2 regions of the Bacillus sp. JJ1562 genome follow, and region 2 is predicted to be linked to the other one. Evidence: predicted binding sites of a transcription regulator. Region 2 holds the regulator's gene; the other holds the start of a gene.
The links. Region 2 encodes Rex, which represses fermentation and respiration genes when NADH is low (regulators of the CRP and FNR family bind a similar motif). Its sites were predicted from a motif close to TTGTGAAATATTTCACAA; they were not measured.
Positions count from the first base shown of each region.

Region 1 (3,421 bases), on a different contig from region 2:
ATAAATGATGAGGCAATGTCCCACTTAATACCTGAACGATACACAATCATTAGCGCGCCATAAGCTGTGACAACTAATACTGGTAATCCATTTGCATATGAAAGCACTTGTCCAATAATTATCATCCATTTTGGCATTGCAAAGTCCATTAACAAATGGTGAGAATAAATCGTAATCGTAAATAGTGTTGAAAAGTTCCATGCAATCAGGAATGGGCGATTAGCTTTCCATGGACGATTAGTATAGGCTGCTAATATCTCATAAACTGCAATAACCCCCATGTAAATAATAGAGTTCGCAAAGATGTGACCAAAAGCATATGTTAGATTTTTTGCAAGCATTGGATCAATTGTGATCGATGGAATAAATAGATTTATAAGGTTCATAATTAGTATTGTTGCTCCCGCAATTAATGCAGTGGTGTTTACAATTGCAACCATTGTACTAGCCACTACAGTCGCTGGAGGACCATAGCCTTTTTCCTTTCCAAATACAATTGACCACCCTAAACCTCCGCCTAAGCTTCCATATTGTTTAATAATCGCTCTAGCAACATCTAAATTTAGTAATAAAAATCCTACACCAAGTATAAGCATACCGCCTAAATAAAGCACTGCTCCCCCTACTGCCCATCCACCAGCGGAGATAGTTGGTAGTGGATAAAGAAAAGTCCAAGCTCCCGCAAAGTCAAAAACAAAGATACCTACCAACACCATTACGACTCCGATGATGAAGGTGATGAAATTAGTAATCAGAATCGTTTTGCTTAATTGAACATATTTACTGAGGAAGTACCACATTACAGCAGCTGCAGCTAATGCAGCGGCGCCAATCATGCCTGTTCCGTGGACCGTCATTATCTCATAAAAAAATCCAGGGTCTACATCAATCATTTTTCCTTGTGCAAGAAGCATCAAGACTCCAAATACCATCATTGATAGAATAATAAGGCCACCTGTTAGTAGATACATAGCAATTGTTCTGTTTCGGAAAGTTTTTGTCCCTCCAATTGCAATATTAGTAGACATTGTTAACCCCCTCCTTAATTTGTTACGACAATTTCACCAATCATGAGATGGTGAGCAAGTCCACAGTATTCCATACATAAAATTTGATACGTACCAGGCTCCGAGAATGTGTAGAAAACAGTGTTCGTATAATCTGGCATTGCCTGGGTTTGTGCTAATAAATTCATATCTTTGTCATAAATACCAAAGCCATGGTTAACATCTGAGCTTGTGATATCGAATTCGATTGGAACGCCTACTTTGAATTCAGTTTGGCTCATATTCCAGCCAAATTGAACAGCTTCTACATCGACAATAACTGGATTTTCTTCCTGTCCGTAAACTGGTCTTTCAAATGGAAGATCTTGAAGTGTAAAATACGTTGCAGTTCCAAATACAACAAGTAAAACAATGAAATAAATAGTTCTAAAGCGGTACCATTTTTTCTGAATTGCCTCATACTCTTTTCTTTTATTAGTCTTTAGTACGATGGTAATAAAAATAACTGTAATTAAGGTCATTAAAATAATAGAAAGATACCAAGCGGCTGTTTGGTACAAAAGAACCCCCTCCTAAATTCTCTATTCAGGAAAATTCTCACATATTGTGCATCCTTAAATCTGTTAAGTTTGTCACAAAATGGGCTGAAAATGAAAAAAGACACATTCTTGTCAAGAATGCATCTTTTTTCGTTTTTTATTTAATTAAATAGGTTGATGCGGGCATTTTCTCAATTGTTAAAAATTGTTCATAATTGGGGATAATCCTTATATTACAGAGCTTCAGCTAGCATTATGACAATATGTGTGATTTATTATACACCTCATGAGTAACTAACATTATATTATTTTCTTAAAATCAAGTATAGCATTCCTGCTTAGGAAGGTGGTACCTATGAGTCAATTGACATTACAAAAATCAATCATTTCAAATGAATTAACAGAGCTTTTGAAATCAGCTAATCACGTCATGCAAATGGAAAAAGGAACCTATTTATTCCGGGAAGGTATGAAGGCATCTGAGCTGTACCTCATTCTTTCCGGCCGTGTAAGGGTGAGCAAAGGAACTTCTGATGGCAGTGAATTATCCCTTCGAATTTGTAGCCAAAATGAAATCGTTGGGGAGCTGACATTATTCACCGATCAGCCAAAGTATTTATTTGATTGTCTAATTTTAGAGGATTGCGAAATTGCTGTGATTCAAAAGGACGATTTAGAGAGAAAACTCTTTGAAAATACGAGCTTAGCATTTGAATTTATGAAATGGATGAGTGACCATTTTCGAAAAACACAAACAAAATTTAGAGATCTTGTTTTATTAGGTAAAAAAGGAGCTTTGTATTCAACCATGGTTCGAATGACCAATAGTTATGGTGTTCAAACAGATAATGGCATCCTTATAGACTTGCATTTAACAAATCAAGAGCTTGCTAATTTTTGTGCAACTACAAGAGAAAGTGTAAATCGGATGCTGCATGAATTGCGTGCTAAGGGGATAATCTCCGTTTACAAAGGCTATATTACGATTCACGACTTAGCATATATTAAAATGGAAATACAATGTGAGGATTGTCCAGCAAAGTATTGTAGTATTGAATAATACAGGCACATTACAAAGACCCACGGGAAACCCCATGGGTCTTAAATTTGTCTAGTTCCAGGCGCCATCGGCTCGAGGTCACAAGCCAATCGCTTCTGAAGGCAAAAAGCGCCTTCTGTCAGCGCTTTTCTTGTGCTTGTCGCCGATAAGCAGGCGCCTTGCACTTTTCTACTGTTATTTAAGTGTTTTTTCTTTTTTACGAAGGGCTTCTGGGATATATATACAGAATGGTTCACTCTCCATGTAATCTCCTGTCATCGCATATGCACGAGAACGTGATCCACCACATACATGTCGGAATTCACATACTCCACATTTTCCTTTATATTTGTCCGGATTACGCAAATCCTTGAATATTGGTGATTCACGATAAATTTCAGCTAATGGAGTCTCACGTACATTTCCTGCTTTAACAGGTAGCAACCCACTTGGATACACATCTCCAATATGAGAAATAAAGACAAATCCGTTACCATCGTTTACACCTTGTGGTGCCCTTCCTAGTCCATCAATTTGACCAGTTTTCCCCTTCATAAGTGCATCTTCGTAGCGAATTTGTTTATCAATATCCTTTGTTTCACGCAGTTTGGATTGGATGACGACTCGACGATAATGCTGTGCTGCTGTTGTTTTAATATCGAATTTTACATGTTTACTTAAATCATATAACCAACGGAAAACTTTTTCATGTTCAACAGGGGAAATCATGTCCGTATCCTTACCACGACCTGTTGGTACAAGGAAAAAGACGCTCCATAATACACAATCAAGGTCCTCAACCAATTTTGCCATTTCATCTAAGGCATGAACATTAT
Region 1 is NZ_JBALOQ010000007.1:21,568-24,988, forward strand. It holds gene V7097_RS04920 (cbb3-type cytochrome c oxidase subunit I) at 1-1,028, opposite strand, end outside; gene V7097_RS04925 (cytochrome C oxidase subunit II) at 1,043-1,567, opposite strand; gene V7097_RS04930 (Crp/Fnr family transcriptional regulator) at 1,902-2,606, shown strand; gene V7097_RS04935 (TIGR04053 family radical SAM/SPASM domain-containing protein) at 2,781-3,421, opposite strand, start outside.
Region 1: a site for Rex is predicted at 1,628-1,645, ahead of V7097_RS04925 (cytochrome C oxidase subunit II). Genes of this name have one in related genera too.

Region 2 (3,421 bases):
CGTCTACTTTGAGCACGTTTCGTTGTTGAAGCTCTGACTAAGTTTTTCGCGATGAAGTCTTTTAGTTTTTCAACTTCTTCCTGTTGTTTTTCGTACTTTTTCAAATCAAGCTCATAGTTTTCTGCCTTTAATTTTAAATAGTTGCTGTAGTTCCCAACAAATTTGGAGCTAGTGTGTCTTGAAATCTCATAGACCTGATTGACGACTTTGTCTAGGAAGTATCGGTCATGTGAAACAATTAAGAGTGCACCAGGATAGCCCTGGAGATATTGTTCAAGCCAAGTAAGCGTGCTAATATCGAGGTGGTTTGTCGGCTCGTCCAGAATCAATAAATCAGGCTTTGTTAGTAATAGTTTACAAAGGGCAAGGCGTGTCTTTTGACCACCGCTTAGGCTAGATATTTTGGTTTCGTAGAATTCTTCTGTAAAATTAAAGCCATGTAGAAGGGAGCGAATATCGGCTTCATATTGATAGCCACCTTTTTCCTTAAAATCGACCTGAAGCTGGTCGTATTCTTCGAGCAGTTTTTGATAATCAGCGGTATTTTCAAAAACAGAAGGGTCTCCCATTTTTACTTCAAGGTTTCTTAAGTCTTTTTCAAGCTTTTGTAATGGTGCGAAGACGGTCAGCATTTCTTGCCAAATGGTAAGATTTGATTCAAGTCCCGTGTCCTGTGCGAGGTAATCGATTGTGACGCTTTTTGGCTTAATGATTTCACCGCCATCATGGGACATCTGACCTGCAATAATTTTTAATAGGGTTGATTTTCCGGCACCATTTCGGCCAACTATGGCAATTCGGTCACGCGTTTGTACTTCTAGTTTTATATTCGATAAAATAAGATCAGCAGCAAAATACTTTTTGAGCTGATTTACTTGTAGTAAAATCATTGTTTCTCACCTCTTGTTTCTAACAACAGTGTATCTTATATTATCTAAATAGAGCAACTGCAATGATAATGTTCACAGATGTTTAAAAGACAGATGTGGTAAAATAGTGTATAGTTTATGGGAGGGTTCGATATATGACATCATTTACCCATTTTAATGAGCAGGGTCGAGCGAAAATGGTCGATATTACAGAGAAATCTGATACTGTTCGTACAGCGATTGCAAAATCGAGTATTAATGTGAATAAATTGATTTATGAGCAAATAATAAATAATGAAGTTAGCAAGGGGGATGTTCTTGCTGTTTCTCAGGTTGCAGGTATTATGGCAGCTAAAAAGACATCAGAGCTAATCCCGATGTGCCATCCGTTGGCATTGAAGGGCGTCGATATTCGTTTTAGTTGGACGACCCAAGATGAATATATTTTGCATATTACCGTATCGGTTAAAACAAAGGGTAGTACCGGTGTCGAGATGGAAGCCCTTACGGCTGCATCTGTTTGTGCGCTAACTGTATATGATATGTGTAAAGCGGTTGATAAAGGCATGGTGATTGGGCCAACCTATTTAGCCGAAAAAACAGGTGGAAAGAACGGAGATTTTAAAAGGCAAGTAGCGGGGGAATAGACATGAATCTTGAACAATCAAAAATACCACAAGCAACTGCCAAAAGGCTGCCACTTTATTATCGGTTTTTGAAAAACTTGCATGCCTCGGGAAAGCAGAGGGTATCATCTGCAGAACTGAGTGATGCAGTAAAGGTTGATTCAGCCACGATTAGGCGCGATTTTTCCTATTTTGGTGCATTAGGAAAAAAAGGGTATGGATATAATGTCAATTATTTATTATCCTTTTTTAGTAAGACCCTTGATCAGGATGAGTTGACGAAGGTTACGTTAATCGGTGTTGGTAACTTAGGTACTGCATTTTTACATTATAATTTTTCAAAAAATAATAATACAAAAATTGAGCTTGCGTTTGATGTGGATTATAATAAAGTAGGAAGTAGTATAGGTGGAGTAAAGGTGTGCCATTTAGATGATCTTGAAAAAGAATTGCCTGATGATGTCACGGTTGCTATTTTAACAGTGCCGGTTGGCGCAGCACAGTCGATTACTGATCGCCTTGTGAATAAAGGAATCAAAGGTATCCTTAATTTTACACCAGCTAGAATCAATGTGCCTGAACATATTCGAGTCCATCATATTGATCTGGCTGTTGAATTACAAGCACTAGTTTACTTTTTAAAGCATTATTCAATTGAAGAATAGAAATACATTTTAAAATTATTGGGAGGTGCACACAGTGGGAAATCTTGGATTTGGTAGTATCCTATTGATTGTATTTGCTGCATTATTAATCTTTGGACCTAAGAAGTTACCTCAATTAGGAAAAGCTGCAGGTAATACATTGCGTGAATTCAAAAACGCAACAAAAGGCTTAGCAGATGATGACGATGATGATGTTAAAAAGAACGAAACTAATGATGTGAAGTAACGATAGGATGGGTCATATGAACGAAAGAGAAATGTCCGTCTATGATCATATTGGTGAGTTACGAAAACGACTGATTTATATAGTCGTTTTCTTCTTCATTGTTGCATTAGGAAGCTTTTTTCTTGCCGAACCGCTAATTCTTTATTTGCAAAATGCCAAGGAAGCCAAAGAGCTGACAATGAATGCTTTCCGTATGACAGATCCAATTAAAATTTACATGCAATTTGCCTTTATTATTGCACTTGTTATTTCTTCTCCTTTTTTACTGTACCAGCTTTGGGCATTCATTAGTCCAGGCTTGTATGAGAAGGAAAGAAAGGTAACTCTAAGTTATATTCCGCTTTCAGTAGGATTGTTTTTAGTAGGGGTGTCGTTTTCCTATTTTATTTTATTCCCATTTGTTGTGAATTTTATGACGCGGTTAGCGGATCGCCTTGATATTAATCAGGTAATCGGGATTAATGAGTATTTTCAATTCTTGTTGCAGCTGACTTTACCGTTTGGCTTTTTATTTCAGCTGCCGGTTGTTGTAATGTTCCTAACAAGACTCGGAATCGTCACACCGATGTTCTTATCGAAAATACGAAAATATGCATATTTTGTGCTTCTAGTAATTGGAGGTTTAATCACACCTCCTGAGATAATCTCTCATTTAATGGTCACCGTGCCGTTATTCGGATTATATGAAATCAGTATTCTCGTATCAAGAAGTGCCTACAGGAAGGTGCTTAAAGCGGAAATGATGGCAGCAAATTCGAATTCGATGGAATAAAGAAAAGTGCAGAGAATAGAAAAAATAACCTCCGTTCAGAGGTTATTTTTTTGCGTTTGTGACTTTTTTTATTTTAAAGTGTAGGGCAAACATTCGGATTGCCACACCAAAGTCGAAGGTTGCGACAAGTGCTAGAAGAATGGTGGAAAAGTTCCAGATTGTCTCCGTTGCACTACTGATCGCGATATAAGTAAATAAAGTTCCCATTAATACGTAAATGATGCCCATTGCAAAAGGTGAAGTTCTTCGCATAAATTAAAAGC
Region 2 is NZ_JBALOQ010000051.1:31,259-34,679, reverse strand. It holds gene V7097_RS22915 (ABC-F family ATP-binding cassette domain-containing protein) at 1-890, opposite strand, end outside; gene moaC (cyclic pyranopterin monophosphate synthase MoaC) at 1,025-1,516, shown strand; gene V7097_RS22905 (redox-sensing transcriptional repressor Rex) at 1,519-2,160, shown strand; gene V7097_RS22900 (twin-arginine translocase TatA/TatE family subunit) at 2,195-2,386, shown strand; gene tatC (twin-arginine translocase subunit TatC) at 2,403-3,158, shown strand; gene V7097_RS22890 (YdiK family protein) at 3,201-3,410, opposite strand; gene V7097_RS22885 (CPBP family intramembrane glutamic endopeptidase) at 3,414-3,421, opposite strand, start outside.